One region of the Alteromonas sp. ABD4_190 genome, then DNA from elsewhere that is predicted to be linked to it. Evidence: riboswitches for the same ligand, from Rfam matches in the RefSeq annotation. Region 1 holds a riboswitch; the other holds the start of a gene.
The links. A riboswitch is a leader RNA that binds a small molecule or an ion and turns the genes downstream of it on or off. The one in region 1 is predicted to bind thiamine pyrophosphate.
Positions count from the first base shown of each region.

Region 2: linked by a shared signal. The riboswitch ahead of thiC (phosphomethylpyrimidine synthase ThiC) and the one ahead of ACXAFM_RS14665 (TonB-dependent receptor) in region 1 are both predicted to bind thiamine pyrophosphate.

Region 1 covers NZ_JBSWWN010000001.1:3,349,405-3,360,664, reverse strand. The annotation lists gene pnuC (nicotinamide riboside transporter PnuC) at 1-580, opposite strand, end outside; gene ACXAFM_RS14670 (hypothetical protein) at 580-843, opposite strand; gene ACXAFM_RS14665 (TonB-dependent receptor) at 861-2,951, opposite strand; TPP riboswitch at 3,007-3,110, opposite strand; gene ACXAFM_RS14660 (acyl-CoA thioesterase) at 3,241-3,666, opposite strand; gene ACXAFM_RS14655 (tRNA(Met) cytidine acetyltransferase TmcA domain-containing protein) at 3,726-6,068, shown strand; gene ACXAFM_RS14650 (tetratricopeptide repeat protein) at 6,221-7,486, opposite strand; gene ACXAFM_RS14645 (energy transducer TonB) at 7,489-8,100, opposite strand; gene ACXAFM_RS14640 (ExbD/TolR family protein) at 8,102-8,500, opposite strand; gene ACXAFM_RS14635 (MotA/TolQ/ExbB proton channel family protein) at 8,512-9,036, opposite strand; gene ACXAFM_RS14630 (MotA/TolQ/ExbB proton channel family protein) at 9,038-10,396, opposite strand; gene ACXAFM_RS14625 (DUF3450 domain-containing protein) at 10,403-11,164, opposite strand.
Region 2 covers NZ_JBSWWN010000001.1:1,924,771-1,936,030, forward strand. The annotation lists gene ACXAFM_RS08485 (GGDEF domain-containing protein) at 1-858, opposite strand, end outside; gene hemC (hydroxymethylbilane synthase) at 1,056-1,994, shown strand; gene ACXAFM_RS08495 (uroporphyrinogen-III synthase) at 2,072-2,803, shown strand; gene ACXAFM_RS08500 (uroporphyrinogen-III C-methyltransferase) at 2,804-3,976, shown strand; gene ACXAFM_RS08505 (heme biosynthesis HemY N-terminal domain-containing protein) at 3,973-5,148, shown strand; TPP riboswitch at 5,260-5,371, shown strand; gene thiC (phosphomethylpyrimidine synthase ThiC) at 5,685-7,595, shown strand; gene thiE (thiamine phosphate synthase) at 7,592-9,226, shown strand; gene ACXAFM_RS08520 (HesA/MoeB/ThiF family protein) at 9,354-10,106, shown strand; gene thiS (sulfur carrier protein ThiS) at 10,093-10,302, shown strand; gene ACXAFM_RS08530 (thiazole synthase) at 10,304-11,074, shown strand; gene thiH (2-iminoacetate synthase ThiH) at 11,071-11,260, shown strand, end outside.

The sequences.
Region 1 (11,260 bases):
GCCACTGGTAATACCCAAATACCGCAAAGCCTACGTAGCCTAAGAACAGGCAAGCAGATAATGCATAACCCACTTGCAAGTATAAATAGGCGGACGCTAAATTGATGAAAAACCAATAAACCCAGTTTTGCAGAATTTTATGCGCCACCATAAATGTTGTGACTACACTCAATAAATTAATGCTCGCATCTAATAGTAGGTACTCACTATTGAACTGTGAGCCCGCCACCTCAGACAGAACCCAAGCGAGCAATAACATACTCGGAACAATGAGCAAATGAGCCCACAGCGGCCAATGAAGCACTGGCTTAACATCGCCGTCTTCCGCCCCTTTCGACCACTGATAATAACCGTATCCCGCCATTATCATATAAAAGAAGTTAAGCGCAGACTGAAATGGCAACGTCACCTGCCAAAATAGCCAGGTGTAAATTGCGGTACTCACAAAGGCGCACAGCCAACACCAGCTGTTCTGTTTTGCGGCTAACAGCACATAAGCAATAGCGAGGACAACCGCTACCCACTCTAACAGTGAAGTAGCGGCAATTTGAGAAGTGAACTCAGAAAAGAAGTTAGCCATTAAGATGATTTTCTAGATTGCATGGCATCAAAATTTAAAAACTTAGCAACGAAAATAGCCTGCCCTACTTCTTCATGGGTTCTTTGCATTTCTTCACCAAGTACTTTCATAACCACACCATAGTCACCTGTAACCTGCGTGCTGGTTGAACTTGTCGAAACCGTGATATCACTATAGCTATTTAACCTATCGATAAAATCTTGAATAGGTGGAATATATTCGTTAACCAAAGGGTACAACGACAGTTCAACCATAACTTGCATGTCTGTTTCCTTTTATTTTAAAACGCGTACTTAACAGTAACGCCAAACTGACGTCCGTTACCTATTTGGTAATATGGCTCTTCAAAGGCGTATTCATCGCGAGGGTCATTGCTGAAACCACCAAACCCTCGAGTGTAATACTCACGATCAAACGCATTTTGTACCCACAGTGATGTCTGCCAATCACCGTGTAACACCACAATCTCCGAGTTAACCAGCGTAGTACTTGGCGCGGTTACATTATGTCCGTCAGAAAAACGGTATTCGCTTTTGTAATCTACATCTATACGCCACAGCATGGTGTCTGTAAGTGCGTACTCACTGTAAACGTTTGCCGTCCATTTAGGTGATTGGGCCTGTCTTTGCTCAGAGACTTCAGTGCCGTCCGCTAATGTATACCCTTCAAAAGTAGCGCTAAGGTAACCCACACTTGCATCAAGCTGCCATGCATCATTAGCAATCCAGCTAAGCTCCAGTTCGGCCCCTTTGTTTGTTCCTAAATCAGCATTATCAATAATATCTACGAACCCTGCCGTACCGTCATCACGAGTGATAACGTCAAAATCGCTCACCTGGGTATCTTTTCTATCCATATAGAAAATTGCAGCGCGAGCAATTAGGTCAGGCGTAAGTAATGGGCCCTTAACGCCTACTTCGTAGTTCCAGTTGTATTCCTCATCGAAGAATCGCTGATTGTCATTCACGCGGCTGTCGGGGTTAAAGCCTGCGCCCTTATATCCGCGTGAAATACTGCCGTAATAGAAGTGATCGCCCTGCGTATACTGAAGCGCGATTTTCCCGCCTACCATGGTGGTGTCGAACGCGCGAGTAAGCTGGTTGTTATCAGCGTAATCAAAATCGTAGTTTTCTACTCTTAACCCTGCTACTAGTACTAAATTTTCGTTCAAACGACTTTCAGTCTGAGCATAGATAGCGGTCGTCGTAGGCGTGTATTCACTGGCAAAGTCACTATCTAAATAAGTGTACTGACGTAGCAGCTTTTCTTCCGTGCTTTTATAAAATACGCCTATTGTCCAGTCGGTCATACCATCAAAAAGTGCGGCACTGTCAGAGGACACGAAACGCATCTCTCCGGTCTGTGTTTCTACATCGCGATAATAGGCGTCAAAAGACGTATAACCCCACGGGTGAAACCCTGTGAATGTCCAGTCTTCATCATAGCCATAAGCAATATTGTGAGAAGCATGGGTGGCAATTAGAATAAAGTCGCCCGCTGCTGTATTGGTTGTAGAGCGCGCGCTAACAGCGTGGGTTTGGTGCTCGTCAAAGCCTGGCTCGTCAGACAGGGTTTTGTTGTCGTTGTCTAGCGAGAATGCATCGTAACCGTTATTAATGTCATACCAGCGATAGGTAAGTGCAAGCGTGGTTCTTTCGTCTACACTGCCCTCTACAGCGAAGCGCAATGCAGTTTCATCAATATTATTAGTGTCGCTTCTATCTAAAAACGTATTTTCGACAAAACCATCACTACGGTCATGCACCAGCGCAACGCGATATCCCCAATCAGAATTAATATCGTCGCCAGTGGCACCTTCAATACGGTAACTATCTTTATTGCCAATGCGGGCCTCAACGTAATCTGGCGCGTCGCTTCCTACATTGTTACTGGTAAGCTTTACCGCTCCAGCCAGTGCACCCGTACCATAGAGCGTAGCTTGAGGCCCGCGATAAACTTCTAGTTGTTTGGTATCAAAAATAAGGCCCGCTGCGGCAAGACCAGAAAAATCGAATTCATCGACGATAAAGCTCACAGAAGGATTAATAGGCTCGGCAAACTGGCTACGCTCGCCAATACCACGTATTTGTATGAAGCGGCCACGAGATGCGCCTGCAGCGAAGTTCACATTTGGAATACTGTTTAACACGCTGTCAATATGGCTAGGCTGCCTATTGCTAAGACGTGCTTGGTCTAAAATAGTCGCACTAGCACTTAGCTGGTCGAGTGTGGTTTGACGAAAATCACCTGTTACAACGACGCGTTCAATATCAGTTGGCGTGCTATTTGAAATGCTGTTTTCTTTGCTTTCTTGTGCATAAGATGCAACAGAACACGCAAGTAGTGAAAGAGTGAAAAGTGTTTTATACATGGGATCTCTTATTCTTATTTAAGAAAAAAGATCCGGGTCTAACGGCAGGTGATAAGGCTATATTGTGAACCATCCCTACGCCGGTATTATCCGGATCAGGTTTAAGGGTTCCCACGAATGTGGATCTCAGACCGAAAACGGACACCCCTTGGTATAGTGTTGCGTAGCTAAAACTAGCAAACTCAACTTCTGCGACGGAGTCTACCAGTTCGATACACGCCGTCAAGCAGATAAGACGTTAAGCTAACGTAAGGTTTTATATATGATATAAGGCGTTGAAAGCTTAGGGCTATTCAGCGTCAATATTCATATTTAGGCGACGTACTTCATCGTCAGTTTGTGCTTTTAAACCTTCCAACGTTTTGCCGTGTGCCGTTGGTTGACGGGTATCAGGGTCAACCTTTACGAAAACGATATCGTCTGCAAAACAGATGGTTTTCTTGGTTGCTTTGTTGCGTACCAAGCAGCTTACGGTAATAGACGTACGGCCCACAGCTTTAGTTTCTAAACCAAACTCAACGATATCTCCCTGCATAGCAGGTGATTCAAAGCTAATTTCACCGATATGCTTGGTAACTAAGCAATTGGTTTCTAATTGACAAATAGCCCAAATTGCAGCTTCTTCGTCTATCCATTCTAACGCGCGGCCACCGAACAACGAATTGGCGTAATTAAGATCGTTTGGCATAACTAGACGCCGAGAAAGAAAGCGCATTCGAATTCCTCATAATAAATCGCTACTATAGCGTTAGATTATACCGAAAAAACTGATTCATGGCGCTAACTCAATTACGTGAATGGCTATTAGCCCCTTATTGTGAAGATGGCTCAAACGTCACTCCCCCGCTTCACCGAAAAATACTTATTGTCTCTGGCGGAAATGCTTTCTGTAATGCCGCACTTTGCTGCATACACTCGCTCGCGGATGACGTTTCATCGATGAGCATTGCAAGTTTTACTGGTAACACGCTGAAAGGAAAAAAGCGCAAACAGGTACTAGGTTGCGAATACGACACGGCTATCTTGGACTGCCGCGATACTTTCAAGCCAGGAGATATGATGGCTGTAGCAGGTACTGTTAAACGCCAAGGCTGTTTAGTACTTGTGTGCCCAGATTTCAGTGAGTGGGTTGAAAATGTTTCTGTGCCGTTTATTTCAGAAGGTTTTACGCTTGCTCGCAGCCGTTACCTCGCCCGCTTTATTGAACGCCTTCGGAATAACGAGTATGTAGCCTTTCATACAGAAACTGAAACAATTCTGCCTGATGTAGAAAGGTATCGCGTAGGGCAAACACCTAAGCAACACGCTTTTAAAAGTGCGCGGTTTAAAACGCAAGAACAACAAGATGCCTATGAAAGTCTGTATCAGGCATTCTCAGTAAACCAATTAAATGCTCTCGTCACTGCTCCAAGGGGACGGGGCAAATCCTCTCTATTAGGTATATTCATCGATCGCTTGATCAGCGAAGGAAAAAACGTGCTGCTTACTAGCGAGCAAGTGAGTAACGTTGCTAACCTAATGTCGCGTGTCAATAATCACAAGGATTCGATATCCCCCCCGCTTTTGTCATCTTATGGCTTCTCTGATGAAAAAGAACCAACGCCAATTGATCACAAAATAACACCTCTAGGTTCGGTTAAATGGGTCCCCCCAGACAGTGAGCTTCTTTATAGCAGCAGTCCTTCTTCCTCTTCTTATTGCAATAACAATGGTTGCAGTAAGAATGCCCCTTTCGATCTTGTTGTGATTGATGAGGCAGCGTCCTTACCATTGCCTGTTTTAGCACGTATGTTGGCCCATAATCCACAGTGGGTATTAAGTACTACGCTTCAAGGTTACGAAGGCTCAGGAAATGGTTTCATTCACAAACTCATTCCTAACTTACCTAACACTGTTGAGCACCTAAGTTTGTCAACGCCGCTGCGTTGGTTTGATAACGATCCTGTTGAGAGGTTCTTAAATCACACCTGTTTGTTTGAAGAATATTCCAAGAAAGATACCCCGTGCCTCTTCGCCTCTGAAAACCGAGCTAAAAATAACATCGCACTTTTAGAACAAGAAGACAGTGAGTTGTTGATGAAGGTCTGTAGTTTCAATATTTGTTCATTTGAAAATATGGCTGAACACATGCTTCAACAAGTGATGTCACTTCTTGCGCTTGCACATTACCAAACAACGCCTGACGACTTCATGCGTTTATTAGACAGCCCAGACGTACTTGTTGCCACACTTAAAACAGAAAGGTTGGTGCTTGCTGCGGCAATAATCAATATTGAAGGAGGCAACAGCTTGGGCGCTTTATCTTGTGAGATTGCATCGGGGCGTCGCCGTCCACAGGGTCACCTAGGTGCACAGCGGTTAACATTACTGTCGGCAGACCCTGAAGCCGCAACGTTTAATTACTGGAGAATTAACCGTATAGCAGTACAGCCGAGGCTCCAAGCCAGAGGGATTGGTAGCTACCTTGTTCAAAAATTGATTGAAATAACTCATGATAAAGCCATTGATGCTTTGTGCACGTCGTACGGGACAACAGCTAAACTCGAAAAGTTTTGGTCTAACCAGGGTTTTCAAATTGTTGATTATGGTAGAAAACCAAACAAAGCCAGTGGAGAAACCAGTGCTTTAGCTATCTTACCGAAAACCTCTAGTGCAAAAGCTATGGTTACGAGGCTTATCGCATTGAAAACTAGCCTCAACAGTGCCGCTAAGCTAGATGAACTTCCCCACTCTGTTCTTTCAACCTATGTAAACAAGCTTATTCACTTTACTCTAGGAACACGCCCACTAGACGATGTGTGGCCCATCTTAAAAAAGTTAGCTTGCGAAATAGAACCGATGAGCAACAAGAATGACCATAAGTCGCGTCAAAAAAGCGGAGGACAGAAATACAGTGACTTGGCTTTAGAGCACGAAGAATCGCTTACTGTACTCAATCAGTTAGTAAACATTATAGACTCACAGGATTACTTGAAAGCGCTTTTTACAAGTTCTGATAGAGAAATAGCGTGTATTAAGGCGTTATTAAAAGATCACGATATAAAAGTAAATGGATTGAAAGAAGTCACATCCTTAATTAGAACCACTGTCCAACCCGCTTTCGATTCAATAAATTAATTTAAATAACGCTATTCAAAAAGATTTGAATGCTTCTACTGTTCGTTGGAAAACGAATTTATATTTTTATTGCTTCACCTTTGGAGCAAACAAACCTTAGCTAAAGACAAAAAAAAGCCTCCCGAAGGAGGCTTTTGAGCTAAAACCGAATATCAAATGTTAATACCACGGTTTTTAGCTTTTTCCTTGATGTAAGGTTCCCACGCAGCCGCGTTACGGCGTAGTGAGCGATCTTTCTTAGCTTCTTGCACGTGCTTGTATGCAGACTTGAAGTTCCCCGCATAGAAATTCGCTTCCATAAGTGTGAAGTGAATCTTTGCTGGGCTTTCTGCGCCACGCTCTAGAGCATTTTCTAGTGCCTTAATAGCGCCTTTGTAGTCTTCCGCTACAAGTAAAAGCGTACCTTGCTTACGATAATGCTCAGGATCTGAACTTTTAGCTGCAGCTTGTGCATACAAGTTTGCCGCTGTTTTGAAGTTCTTGGCCTGATGATATGCATTAGCAATGTTAGCTAACATATCCGCATCGTTTTTAAGCAAACCTTCTTTTGAGTGCTTTTCAAGCAACTTAGCCGCCTTGTAAGGCATACCGTTGCTTTGATAAAGCTGAGCAAGCGTTTTGATTTCTGACTCTTTTTCTAGATAACCTTGCATGTAAGCAAGCTCTAGCGTTGAAAGACCTTTCTTATAGTCTTCAACCAAGATGTAGAAAAAGCCTAGACGCGACCACCAAGTCTTTTCCTGAGGGAAAGTTCTAACAAGATCTTCCGCCACAGCAACAGTCTCAGGGTACATCTTACGCTCGTAGTAAGACGTTAGCTTAAGTACATACGGGTTTTTATTTGGCTCTTCATACAAAGCAATTGCTTTATCTGCTGGCTCTACCATCTTAGCTAGTTGCTTAGATTCGAAGTAAGCCTGTGCCAAACGCGTATAAACGTCAGCGTCTTCCTTACACGTGAAGTCCATCCACTTGTTATACCATTTAATGGCATCAGTGTACTTCTCTTCCTGCATGCTCAAGTCACCTAATAACTTAAGTGTTTGAGAGTGCTCAAGGTCGTTAAGTACTTTTGGTTCAACGGACTCAACCAAATACCCTAACGCTTTACCACCTTGTCCTTCTTGCGCAGCAAGTAAGTTACCAATAAAACGCTTAACATAAGCTTTATCAAAATCGTCTGAAGGGTCGATTTCGTAAAGTACGTTCAATGCTTCATTGACTTGGTCTTCGTTATAAAACTCAAAAGCTTTCTGAACTTTTTTACCGGTACGCTCACCTACAAGCGTTGTTTTTCCTTTCTCATATCCAGGACAAACAACAGGTGATGACTGCGCTAGAGCAGCGGGTGCTGAAAGCACCGCACCTGCGCCTAGCACTAAAGCAACGGCTGACATTTTGAATGTACGTTTCATCATGATCATTGCTCCAGTTTAAAGTCTAGCTGTACGAACATGCCAGGTTGTTTAACCGGCTTGCCATCAACGATCTTAGGCTTGTATTTCCACTTACGTAGAGCACGACGTGCTTCACGGTCGAATACGCGCTTAGGTTCAGCTTCGATAACTTCGATATCTTCAACACCACCAACTTCGTTGATAGTGAAAGACAGTCTTACCCAACCTTCACGGCCATCGCGGGCTGCATCAGGTGGATATTTCGGGTCGATACGAACGATAGGTGTAGCTTCACCGTCACGTTGCATTGCACCAACACCACCGATGTTTACACCAACACCACCTGTGTCGATAGCTGGAATAGCTAAGCTAAAGCCATCTGCATCAGGTTCCGCTGTTTCCGGCTCTACTTGCTCCATTTTAGGAGGCTGTGGAGGCGGTGGCGGCGGTGGTGGTGGAACACGAGTACGCGTTTGCGTCTGGTCGTCTGGTTCCTGCATTACAATATCGATAACCGGTGCAGGCGGTACTTCGTCTGCTGGTCTAGATGAATTTTCAATCAACTTGGCCATTAGAACGAAAAGGGCAAATGCAACCGCAGCACCTAATACAATAGATACAAGTATACGTAACATCTTATCCCCTTGCCGCTACCGAGACTCGGTTAACGCCAGCGGCTTTAACCTGATCCATAATTTCAACTACTAAACCATGCTTTGCTTTTACATCAGCTTGGATGATTACGTAGTCAGTTGGCTGCTCGGTAAGCAGTCTCTCAATATTCGCTCTTACGCTGTCCGGCGCTACTTCACGCTTATCTAGCCATACATTTCCGTCTTCCGTTACGGCGATGAAAATGTTTGCATTTTTGTGAAGAATCGCCTGGCTCGCATCTGGCTTGTTGACTTCGATCCCTGCTTCTTTAACGAAAACAGTGGTAACGATAAAGAAGATCAGCATGATAAACACGATGTCCAACATGGGCGTCATGTCGATCTGTGCATCTTCTTCCTCGGTTCTGACTTTTCGAGCCATAATCTCTCTCTCTAATGATGTGGCAGGCTATCAACTAGCCCTTCTCTTGCCAGCTTCACTTTCGCTTCAAGACGTGAACTGATGAACAGTCCAGATAGCGCAGCTACCATTCCCGCCATTGTCGGGATAGTCGCCATAGAGATACCAGCCGCCATTAGACGTGCGTTGCTGGTGCCCTGTGTTGCCATTGTCTCGAAAACACTGATCATACCGGTTACTGTTCCAAGTAGACCGATTAGTGGACACATTGCAATAATGGTTCTGATAATCAGCATTCTAGCGTTTAGATCGTCTGACGCTTGAGAAATCCACGCGTCACGGATTCTATGCGCATACCATGATGTGGTATCTGCTCGGGCATCCCAATTCGCGATGATGTTTTTCTTCACCTTTGGGAAGACCGAGGTTAAATACCAGTAACGCTCAATCATTAAAACCCACATGAGAAAGAGCGCGGCAGCAACGAAGTAAAGTACGTCACCGCCGGTAGCGATAAAGTCCCTGACCGATTCGAATAATCCAATCAGGTAATTCATATTACGCTTTCTCCGACTCTGAGTGAGCAGCTACGATACCCGCAGTTTGCTCATCAAGAATGTGGATGATTGACTTGCTACGAGAAGCTACGATGCTGTGAGTAAGGATTAGAGGCAGAGCCGCGATAATACCTTGAGCAGTAGTTACAAGAGCCATTGAGATACTTCCTGCCATCATACGTGGGTCACCAGTACCGAATAGTGTGATAGTTTGGAACGTCTCGATCATACCTAGTACTGTACCTAGTAGACCTAGTAGAGGAGCAATTGCTGCGAAAATCTTGATTACGTTGATGCCGCTTTCAATTTTAGGAAGCTCGCGAAGAATCGCTTCATCAAGTTTAAGTTCAAGGTTTTCTGCATCAGCAGTTTTGTTCTCTTGGTAAACTTTAAGAATACGACCTAGAGGGTTACCTTCAGATGGGCTGTTCACGTTTTTAAGCTGTGAACGCATTTTACCACCAGTGATGGTAAGCGTGATCATCTTATAAAGACCAATAAGTAGACCAACAGCTAGCATTAGCGTAATTGTGTAACCTACTGGACCACCCGCGTGATAACGCTCAGACATTGTCGCTTTTTGCTTCAATAGACCAAGGATACCGCCTTGAGAAGGGTCAGCGTAGAAAGGCGTGAAACCTGAAGTCGCTTCGATTAGATCTTCAGCAGACGCTACGAAGTGACCGTCTGGTTGACGACCTAGAGGCTGAACAACTTCAGACTCAGCATCGTATGCTAGGTAACCTTCTTCACCAACAAGGTTGAAAGTACCAATACGAACAACTTCTTGCTGTGAAGAACCGCCGTCTAGGTTAACTACTTCAGTAGTAAACTTAACAACTTCACCACCTTCAGTCATTTCTTTTTGAAGTGCAAACCATAGGTCTTCTAGTTCTTTGATGTTAGGAAGACCTTTAGAGTCTTCTGACATTTCCGCTAGAAACTGGCTACGGCCAGGGAACTGTGCACTAACAATTGATGTAGAGATACGACCGTAAGCTTCAGAAGATGCTTGACGTACCACACCAAACATTTCGCCAAGCGTACCAGTAGCTTGGTCAAGCTCAGCGGCTTTTTCGTTAAGTGTTACTTCGTTATCTGAGAATTGCTTCTGTAGACGATCGCCACGGTCTTGCTCAGCTTTAAGGTTCGCTTGAGCTTTGCGTAGAAGCGCTTGCTTGTCAGCACGTGCTGATTGGAACTCAGCTTCACGCTTTTTGTCTAGACGAGCTTCAGAAACACGGTTCTGTTGAACCTGGTCTAAAAGATCTTTCAGGCTCTTTGCTTCCTGAGCTTGCGCTCCGGTTGCCGCAACTGCAACTGTCGCAGCGGCTAAAAGAGATTTGAATACTGGTTTCATTAACAATTACTCCGCTGCGCTAATTGGTAGTTTAACAAGAGCCGCAGGAATGGTGCCGTTAGCCATTTTTACTGCGTCAATAGTTGAAGAAAGGTACTCATCACCTAGCTTCTCCCAAGTGCGGCTTTCATTGTTCCAAACCCATGCGTGCGTTTGGTCAAGAGAAAGAGCTAGTAAAGCTGTACGACCTAGGTTAAAGAAGTCAACAGTTACTTCAGTACCCGCATCATCGATAGTACCTTGGTAAGAATTGATCTTAGTACCGTACTCAACTTCTACTAGGTAAGCTTCTAGTACCTGACGGAACTGCTCAGAAACAGTAACGTTAGAGTTAGCCATCAGGTCACGAAGACGCTCAACGCGCTGTAGACGCTCTTCCAAACGAATTGGACGGTCTAGCTTGATGAACTGCTCTAGGCTGTCAATCATACGGAACATAAGAGGAACGATGCCCTGCTTAGTTTCTTCGATGCTGTCGATTTGACGCTGTAGAGAGTCGATTCCACGCTGCTGGTCTGCAACAAGGCTAGCGATGTAATCGTTGTAGATTTTAAGGTTTTCTGTCTCATCTACTGTTTGACGATACTCAACAAGTAGTTCTTGAGACTGTTCAAACAACGTGTTGATTTTTTCTTGAGATTTCGCTGCAGCCGCGTGGATTTTCGCTTCTTCTTTATGAAGATCTTCAAGCGTATCTGCAGAGACTGCACTACCTGTTAGTGCGAAAGCACCCATAACAGTAGAAGCAATAAGAGTTCTCTTGCTCATTTTGGACATAGTTCCCAACCAAATTTCTTATTTGAATCCTCGCCGATAAGGAAAATATTCGGGCAAGGGGCGTATAAAACTTTCACAATTTTGTTT
Region 2 (11,260 bases), 1.4 Mb from region 1:
CAAAGGCGCCAAAGGAAAGAGTACTAAAAACTCTTCACCACCAGTACGCGCAATAACATCAGATGCTCTAACAGCACCTTTGATAATGTTAGTGAAGTGGATTAGCACCTCATCACCAATATCATGCCCATAGGTGTCGTTGATTTTTTTGAAGTGGTCAATATCAACAACCACTGCGGTTAGGGGAAAATAGGCGCCAGGATCTTTCATGGCACGTTCAAAAAAGACCGCTTCCAGAAAGCGTCTATTTGGGAGCTTGGTTAGCGGGTCTGTGTTCGCCTGCTTCATTCGCTCTAAGTTTTCACGCAGCATTTCTTTTCGGCTTTTATGCCAAAAATTTTCACCAATAAAGGCAACACAAATGAAACAGAATGTGGCAATTAAAAATCGTGAAACATGCTCAGCAGGATATTTTGCAACAATAACGTCTTGGTTATAGAGCATGTAAATAGACAGCCCTATGGTGACCGCAACATAGAGCATAGCGGGCTTAAATCGCACTACTATTATCTGAATAAAAAGCAATGGAAAGATGAAGTACAAGCCCGTGTTATTCAGCCCGCCTGTATAAACCAACGCATTGATAGTGAATAGAACGATGAGCCCCGCGACGTAATAAAATACGTCACTTTTGGGGAAAATATGTGAAAGCGCAACGTTAAGGTAAATAACGGTGGCAGATGTAGCTAATACACTAACCAACAATGGGTTATTTGTACCAAAATTAAGCCACGCCATAAATGCGATTATGGTGCCACCAACATAGGAAATAAAATACAACGTCAGTTTGCGCCTTTTTACTTCAGCTTCGTCTTGTTGTGCGTTTCTTAGTAATTGACCAATTGGCGTGTTGTCCATCTAACAACTCTACTCCCCGGATTTATAAGCAGACACTTCGTCCAACTACAGCATAGACGTATATGTGCACAAAGACCAAATAGAAAACTGCGCCTAATTTCAAACATTAACCTAGAAAATGCGTATACTACGAAGTATCTCGTATAACGTTGTGTTACAGCGTTTAAGTTTCTTTTTTTACAGAGTTTGGAATAGCCATGAGTCACCTCAACACTACCCGCACCGTTCGAATTGCTACTAGAAAAAGCGCGCTAGCGCTTTGGCAAGCAGAGTATGTGAAGGCAAAATTAATGGAGCATTATCCATCAATGACCGTTGAGCTTGTGCCTATGAGTACCCAGGGCGATAAAATTTTAGATACGCCGCTGGCGAAAATTGGCGGTAAAGGTCTGTTCATTAAAGAGCTTGAAATAGCCATGCTAGAAGGTCGTGCTGATATCGCGGTTCACTCAATGAAAGACGTTCCGGTAGAGTTTCCAGAAGGTTTTGGTTTGCACGCTATTTGTGAGCGCGAAAACCCGTTTGACGCTTTTGTATCTAATGATCACGATAGCCTAGATGCGTTACCACAAGGCGCAGTTGTCGGCACATCTAGCCTTCGCAGACAGTGCCAAATTCGCAAATATCGTCCGGATCTTGTCATTAAAGACCTGCGCGGTAACGTAAATACCCGCCTAGCCAAGCTCGACGCCGGTGAATACGACGCCATTATCTTAGCTTCTGCAGGCCTTATTCGCCTTGAAATGGAATATCGTATTCGTATGCCGCTGCCTGCCGACATTTCGCTGCCGGCTGTAGGCCAAGGTGCAGTAGGTATTGAATGCCGTAACGACGACGAAGAGCTAATTAACTTGCTACAAGCACTGAATCATTCAGATACCAATACCCGTGTTACCGCAGAACGCGCCATGAACGAAAGACTGGAAGGCGGCTGCCAAGTACCTATCGGTAGCTTTGCTACCCTAGACGGCGACGTACTAACCTTAACGGGTATGGTTGGAAAACCAGATGGCTCCGAACTGCTGTTTGCGTCGGCTACCGCGTCACGAGAAAAAGCCGCAGACATAGGTGTTGAAGTAGCGGAAGCCCTCTTAGAGCAAGGTGCCGGAGAAATTCTTAAAGCACTTTATAACTAAGTTATATTTAGTAGAAGCGCGCATTCCTACGCACATAGGAATGCGCCGCAAACTTAAAAGGACGAGAGTTCGATAATATGCTTCTGTTCACGCGCCCACTGCCAAAATTAAAAGCAAGTGCTTCGGCTTTCGATCAGGCGGGCATTGAAGCGGTAGGGGTAGCCACCTCTGATATTATCGATATCTCATCTGAACGAGAAGCCGCGGCAGAATATTTAGCTTCAAATACAGTAAACGCAATTATTGTTACCAGCGTATACGCTGTGAATAGTGTTATTTCGGGGCTGCGTGACACAGCCCTCCCTCTCCCTTTGTTTATTGCCGTTGGCGATGCCACTGCGCGCAAACTGCAGGCAGGCCTTGAAACGTTTTCTTCGGCGAATGTCGTTACTCCAAAGGTCCATACATCCGAAGGTATACTGGCAATGCATCAGCTTAATGAGGCAAACTGTAAGCATGTCGTTATCATTAAAGGTGAAGGTGGACGAGAAGCCATAGCAAAAGGATTAGACGAAAAAGGTATTTTAGTAAATAGCTTTTGCGTTTATAAAAGGGAGCTACTTACACACCCAATTTACACAAAACGTTGGAAAATGGGCGAAGTTAGCGGCATTATCGCTACAAGCGAGGCAATGGCACTGCAACTGATAGAACAATTTGGTAACGCTTTGTTAGCCTTTAAATGGTTAACAGTGAGTGACCGAGTCGCCCAAACCCTTAACAGCAAAGGCGTTAAAGAGGTAGCGGTTTGTCAGCGAGCCACCGATCAGGCACTCATCGCCTGGGTAAAGGATAACTGGGAGTATTGAATGGCCAACAACAATGAAAATAGCCCACAAAAAGAGGAACTCGTAAAAGTGGAAGCTGAAAAAGAAGTAATTGAGTCTTCTGCCACGCAGAGTGAATCGACTGAGACTGGCGCTAAGAAGAAGAAATCATCAGGCAACGGCCTATTGTGGTTCGTTGTAATCATTTTGTTCTTAGCCGTAATAGGCATGGCTGGCGCAGGCTACTGGTATTACATGCAGCAGCAATCGGCTAGCGCAGACTCCGCAAACGCACAGCAAAGCAACACAGCAAAGTTAAACAGTATTGAGCGCGAGCGCAGTGACATCTTAGCGTCGCTAGAAGCAGTGTCGCGAACGAATAAAGCCCTACAAGATAAGGTAGATGAACTTAAGTCTGAGAATGAGAAACTTAGCCTACAGGCCGAGTCTACCCTTCAACAGCTAAACAATATGGAAGGCCGCCGCCCAGCTGACTGGCTAATTGCAGAAGCTGATTACTTGGTTCGCATGGCGGGCAGAAAGCTTTGGCTGGAAAACGATGTTCGCACAGCAATTTTGCTATTGGTTAATGCAGATAAGCGTTTAAAATCATTGGCTGACCCGTCGGTACTACCCGTTCGCGCTAGCCTAGCTGAAGACATTCAAACGCTACAGCAGCTAAACCCTGTATCGCAAAGCTCAGTAGCGCTTGCGCTTACCGGCATGATTGCGCAAATCGATAAGCTGCCATTGGATACCTTCGAAAAACCTGACGATGCTAACGCAGAAGACACCACCTTGTCAGAGTCAGCTGACGACTGGCAGGACAACCTTGCGAAGGTGTGGCGTTCGTTGGTGAACGATTTTCTTACGGTTAAAACCATTGAGGGTCCTGTAGAGCCAGTGCTGTCATTAGAAGCGCAGTTCCTGGCAAAAGAGCAGCTTCGCCTTCAGCTTATGCACGCGCAAACCGCTGCGCTTCAAGGCGATGCGGGGCTTTACAGCCAATCGCTTCAGTATGCACAAACGCTGCTTATTGAAAAATACGATACTGAAAAAAGCCAAGTAACTGGCTTTGTCGACGCATTACAAAACCTGATTGCCACCGATATATCGCGCCCTATTCCAACAGAGCTAGCGTCACAAAAACCGCTAGAGCGTTTATTGGACAACCGCGTTAAGCAAGTGTTCGGACAAGGAGCAAGCGCACTATGAAATGGTTAGCTATTGCCCTTGCGGTATTAGCCGCATTCGTTGTTGCACTCATTGTTGGACCAATGCTACTTGGCGATAAAGGTTACGTGCTTATTTCTCTTGGCAGTACAGCCATTGAAATGACAGTGATCAGTTTTTGTATTTTGGTCATTGGTGCCGTTATTGCTTGGTATGTACTATCGAGACTTGTTGTGTGGGCGTTAAGCCTGATAACGGGCTCCCACAAGTGGTTTGGTAGCTTAGGTGAACGTAAACGCAAGCGCGCATTTTACGATGGCTTGCACGCCATGGCCGCTGGTGATTTTGATTCGGCGCAAAAAGCATTAGGCAAAACCACCAATGGTGATTTTGAAGGCGTAAACTATTTGGCCTCGGCACAAATTGCCTTTGCCAACGACGATCTAGCCAAAGCCCGGTATTTTCTGCTTCAGGCCACCGACTTTCCGAAAGCGAAAGTAGCCGCAACCGTCATGCACGCACGTATTGATGTCGCTGAAGAAAAGTTTGATGCAGCACTAGAAAAACTTAACGAACTAGACGAGCAAGATCGTGACAACAAGCAGGTTGTGCAGTTAAAAGCGCAAATTCTTGCCAAGCTAGGTAAGTGGCAGGTGCTTCAAGAGAATTTATCAAGCTGGCGTAAAGCCTTGCCAAAAGCTGATTACACCACGTGGAGCCAGCGTATTGCTAAAGGTAAGTTTGCAGAAATTGCCAGTAAGCAAGGTGCCGTTGAGCTTAAATCATACTGGGACACCCTGCCTCGCAAACTACGTCACGATGACGCTTATCGCGCCGCTTATATTCAGCAATTGCTTGACCAAGGCATGCATGCCGACGCACAAAATTTACTAGTTGAATGGCAAAAACGTGGCCCGAATAGCGCCCTATTCCCGCTGCTCACGCAGCTTAATATTCCTGATGCATCGCCATCACTACGTTTACTTGAAAGCTGGATAAAGCAGGACGAAGAAAACGTTGAGCTTTATTCCACACTAGGCCAAGTGGCGTTCAACTCGGGCGATGATGTATTAGCTGAAAAAGCCTTGCTAAAAGCTACCAAAATGGAGTCGCGCAAAGAAGACTTATTGCTGCTATCTGCCATTAGTGAGCGCAAGCATGACACAGCCACTGCCCTTCAGCTTTATAAGGAAGGACAGCAACTAGCTAGCTAAATGAATATTCGTTTAGCTTTCTGGTAGTACTTGTATTTCAACTAAAGTTGAAGATATAGTAACAAGGAATTCTCAATTCGGGTTGTTTCAACAACAACCCGAATTGACTTAAACAACTTGTCGGAGTGCTTCACTGGTAACCCAGTAAGCTGAGACCGCGAAAGTGGGATCCGTAGAACCTGATCAGGCTAGTACCTGCGAAGGGAACAAGAAAATACAATGTGTACGATGTTAAGCAACAGTTTGGCATTGTGAAGCAAGGTTAGATTACTTAGTGGTTTGTTGCTCTTATAACAGACACCAAGCATTCACTTTGAGATAGAGCATCAAATTTCAATGATGCCGTTTATAATTCAAAGTGCATTGCTAAAGTTCTTGTAAAGCAAACTTCCATGAAGTTAAGCGGGTTCAAACCCAGCACCTTTATAATCTACTTCGCTATAGTAATAGGCTAACGCCTATCCGCTCTTACATACTGTATTCTCCTTCACTCCTGACAAGCATTTTTAGAACCTAAATTTACAAGGTCAAATGCTATGTCGAACAGACGCGAACAACGCCAACAAGCTCAACAATTCATAAATGAACTAGCGGGCGAAGCTTACCCCAATTCAACGCGCCACTACGAGAGTGGTAGCCGCAACGATATCCGCGTGGCCATGCGCCTTATCCACCAGCACGATAGCCTAATCGGTGGCACCGAAGAAAACCCTATCTTAGAGCCGAACCCACCTATTCCGGTGTATGACACCTCGGGTCCCTACGGCGACCCACAAGAGAACATAGATGTTCACAAAGGCTTAAGTCCACTTCGTCAAAAGTGGATTGAAGAGCGCAGCGATACTTTTGAGTTAGAGGGTGTTTCATCAAATTTTGCGAAAGAGCGTGAAAACGATATTTTTACTGAAGATTTTCGCTTTATCCGCAGCCGCAAACCTCTAAAAGCGAAAGCGGGCAAGAACGTCACTCAGCTTCACTACGCAAGACAAGGCATTGTTACCCCTGAAATGGAATACATTGCCATTCGTGAAAACATGGGCCGCCAAGCCATTAAAGATGCCGAACTTACGCAACAGCATAAAGGCGAGCACTTTGGCGCGAATTTGCCCGATACCATCACGCCAGAATTTGTACGCCAGGAAGTGGCAGCAGGCCGCGCCATTATTCCATGTAACATCAATCACCCCGAGTTAGAGCCAATGATTATCGGGCGTAACTTTCTAGTAAAGATTAACGCGAATATTGGTAATTCGGCTGTGACGTCGTCTATTGAGGAAGAGGTAGAAAAGCTGGTGTGGTCAACGCGCTGGGGGGCCGATACCATCATGGACTTGTCTACCGGCAGAAATATTCACGAAACCCGCGAGTGGCTGCTGCGTAATAGCCCGGTACCTCTTGGCACCGTACCTATCTACCAAGCGCTGGAAAAAGTGAATGGCGTATCCGAAGACTTAACCTGGGAGATGTTTAAAGACACCCTAATTGAGCAGGCCGAGCAAGGGGTAGACTACTTCACCATTCACGCCGGCGTGCTGCTTGAATACGTTCACCTTACCGCAAAGCGGGTTACTGGCATTGTATCTCGCGGCGGTTCAATCATGGCGAAGTGGTGTTTAAGCCACCACCAGCAAAGTTTCTTGTATGAACACTTTCGTGATATCTGTGAGATTTGTGCTAAGTACGACGTGGCGCTGTCGCTAGGTGATGGCTTGCGCCCAGGTAGCGTGGCCGACGCTAACGATGATGCGCAGTTCTCTGAATTACGTACTCTTGGTGAGCTAACTAAAATTGCATGGGAATACGATGTTCAGGTAATGATTGAAGGCCCTGGTCATGTGCCAATGCACATGATTAAAGAGAACATGGAAGAGCAGCTTAAGCACTGTCACGAAGCACCGTTTTATACCCTTGGCCCGCTTACCACAGACATTGCACCTGGCTACGATCACTTCACCTCAGGTATTGGCGCCGCCATGATTGGTTGGTACGGCTGCGCGATGCTTTGCTACGTAACGCCTAAAGAGCATTTGGGTTTACCTAACAAAGAAGACGTAAAGCAAGGGCTTATTACCTACAAAATAGCGGCCCACGCTGCCGATTTAGCCAAAGGACACCCCGGCGCACAAATTCGTGACAACGCTATGTCGAAAGCGCGCTTTGAATTCAGATGGGAAGACCAGTTCAACTTAGCACTTGACCCTCACACTGCCCGTGCCTATCACGATGAAACCTTGCCGCAGGCCTCTGGTAAAGTTGCGCACTTTTGCTCTATGTGCGGCCCAAAATTCTGCAGCATGAAAATTTCTCAGGAAGTACGTGACGTCGCTAAACAAGCAGAAACCCAAGAGCTTGAGAAAGAAAAAGGCATGAAAGACATGGCTGATGCGTTTAATCAATCGGGCGCTGAGCTTTATCACACTGCAGATAGCAAGGTAGAGCTGCCATGACAAACAGCCACCTAACCACACCCATACTAGAGCCACCTAGCGCAAGGCTGCCGGTGGTATGGTGTATAGGCGGCGTTGATTCAAGCGGTGGCGCGGGTATAACCCGCGACGCCATCACGCTTGCCGATTTAAGTGCCCATGCCTGCGTGCTCACTACACAACTTACTGTGCAATCAAACCAGCATCTGCTTAATAAAGAAAGTATGAGTGCATCTGCGTTAAACCAGCAGTGGCAAGTGCTTTACGAAGATACTCCACCACGCGCCATTAAAATAGGCGCTATCGCAAACGATGAACAAGCGCTTTTACTTTGCGCACGTCTCCAGTCGTTAATAGCGCCTCGGCCCTTTGTAATATGGGACCCTGTGCTGTGTTCTTCATCTGGGGGGGTATTAAGCGACTTAAGTGAAAGCGTGATCGACGAACTGTTAACCACGGTCGATTTGGTAACGCCAAACATTGATGAACTCGCGACACTTTCTCACCTTCCTGTTAACGATGACAAAAGCCTGCAAACTGCAGTAAATCGACTTGTTGGAAAAGGCGCACAAAGCGTTTATGTAAAGGGCGGTCATGCACAATGGCAGGACCCTATATGCGACACCTTTGTGTGCGCATCACACACGCTTTATTTTAGGCAACCAAAAAACAGCAAAGGTAATCTTCGTGGTACGGGGTGCATGCTTGCAAGTGCCATTGCGGCATTCATCGTTCACGACTATTGCATTGAAGACGCGCTAACCTTGGCGAACGCTTATGTGAGCGAAGTGAGACGTAACACGCTTGGCGAACCTGATAGTAATCACCCCATCACGCCTATTTCAAATCAATACGAAGCTTCTAGCCTACCTGCTTACTTCGCAAGGGCTAATGGTTTTCCCGCGCAGGCGGCTAGTTTTCCGCAGGTCACTTTTCATTGTCGTGACACTGCTTCTAATAGAAATGCAGCGGGTATTGGTAACACACCACACAACGAAAAGGGATTAGAAACGACAATAGCTGACAATGCTTCCTTCCCTACACTCACTCATAACAAGTTGGGTATTTACCCGATAGTAGACAGCGCTCAGTGGATAGCTCGGCTTTGGCCAACGGGCGTAAAAATCATTCAACTGAGGGTAAAGAAAGGCTCACAACAAGACATTCGCCAACAGATAAAAGAGGCCATTGAGTTAGTGGAACACACCAATTGTCAGTTATTTATTAACGACTACTGGGAGCTAGCCATAGAGTTAGGGGCTTATGGCGTACATCTAGGTCAAGAAGATCTAGACACTGCAGATTTAAACGCTATTCGAAGCGCCGGGCTGAGGCTGGGCATTTCAACTCATGGATTCGCCGAAATTCAGCGGGTTCGCGCTTTAAACCCGTCTTACATTGCCCTTGGTCATATATTTCCAACCAATACCAAAGACATGCCCTCTAAACCCCAAGGTGTAGAGCGCTTGGCAAAATATGTGAAGCTGTGTGAAGGCATACCCACCGTTGCCATTGGCGGTATTAACTTATCGCGCATTAGAGACGTGGCTAAAACTGGCGTTGACGGTATTGCCGTGGTCAGTGCCATTACACATGCGGAGCATCCGCTGAAAGCTTATCAAGCATTGGCTCAGGAGGCAGGTTTTGCATAGTCAATCAGCACATCGTACCGCAACTGGCCCAGTCAATAACGCTTATGGCTCACTTAATACTGGTAACGGTTCATTCAATAACGCCAGTGGCACAGTTACTCCCACCAATGGCTTCGCTAGCGCCCAGATTGAACATCAAGACATACGCCGCTACAGCAGGCAACTCTTGCTCGACTGTATCGACCACGACGGCCAGCTTAATTTAGTAAACGCACACGCCGTTGTTATTGGGCTGGGCGGTCTAGGAAGCTTAACCGCCCGCTATCTAGCTGGCGCTGGTGTTGGCAATATTACTTTGATAGATGGAGACACTGTCGATATCAGTAACTTGCAGCGCCAGGTTAGCTACAACGAAATGCACCTAGGCGAGCTTAAAGCCAAGTCACTGTATAACGAGCTTCGCAAAGTTAACTCTCATCTGAACATACAATTTAAAAGCCTTTTTGCTGATAGTAATAACTTACCAACTTTAATTTCGTCAGCCACTTGTGTATTGGATTGCACCGACAACATAACGGTAAGACGACAGATTAATGCGGCAACCTATCGCGCCTCTATTCCGCTTTTTATTGCAGCCGCTAGCGGTCTTACATGGCAAGCACTGAATTTGCCACAAAACTCTACCTCCTGTGGTTGTTACGAGTGCCTAGTGGACAAGGTTTCCGTACGTGAAGACTGCGTAAGTAAAGGCGTACTTGGCCCTGTTGTTGGTATGGCTGCTTGTCATCAGGCAACACAGGCTTTGTTGTTTTTAGCAAAAGGATTTCAAGCCGACATCAAGTGGGGCCACTACCTAACTGGAAATGCAGGCCTTGGTTCGCTTCAAAGCTTTGCATTACCCCCCTCTTCTACTTGCGAGGTGTGTAATGACGCAAATTAAAGTGAACGTAAACAATCAACCTATGAACGTTATTTCACCCATTTCACTTAGCGAGTTAGTCGCCCTGAAACAACTCAATGACGACGGTACCGCCATTGCTAGAAATGCTGCCATAGTAAGTAAAAAAGAATGGCCGACCACTTATCTTAAAGATAACGACACCGTTGATATCTTCACCCTAGTTGCAGGAGGCTAATATGCTAACGCTTGCAAACCACACATTTTCATCACGTCTTTTAACCGGTACAGGAAAGTTCAGCAACGCCGCCACTATGAAAGACGCAGTGGCCGCTACACAAAGTAACATTGTTACCCTGGCAATGAAGCGCGTGTCGACTAATAGCAAGCAAGACGAAACGCTAACGGCGCTTCGAGAGTTAGGGGTTACACTGCTACCCAACACATCAGGGGCTAAAAATGCCCAAGAAGCCATATTTGCCGCAGAACTTTCTTATGAAGCGCTAGGTAGCCCATGGATAAAGTTGGAAATTCACCCCGACCAACGCTACTTGCTGCCCGACCCAATCGAAACTCTTCAGGCCGCCGAAGCTTTGGTGAAAAAAGGGTTTCATGTACTGCCTTACTGCGGGGCAGACCCCGTTTTGTGTAAACGCCTAGAAGAAGTCGGCTGCGCTGCTGTTATGCCGTTAGGCGCCCCCATTGGTAGCAACCAAGGCTTACAAACTAAGCCTTTTTTGCAAATTATTGTTGAACAAGCCTCTATTCCGGTCATTGTAGATGCAGGTATTGGCAAGCCCAGTGAAGCCATGGCGGCCATGGAAATGGGCGTAGACGCAGTATTAGTAAATACGGCTATTGCCACTGCTCAAAACCCTGTTGCCATGGCAGAGGCCTTTGCAAGCGCTGTAGGAACAGGCCGAAAAGCGTTTGAAGCAGGACTAGGGACCACAAGCAATTTTGCGCAGGCCTCTAGCCCACTTACTGCGTTTTTGGAGCCAGCGGTATGAAGGTAGCTCAAGCACTAATGCAGCAAGACTTATCTCATCTAGCTATGTCAATTAACAGTAAAACCGCGAGTGACGTAGAGCGAGCGTTAAACGCCAATACACTTACACTCGATGACTTTATGGCGCTGATCTCACCTGCCGGCTCACATTATCTGGAAGCCATGGCAAGTCGCGCGCAGGCGCTAA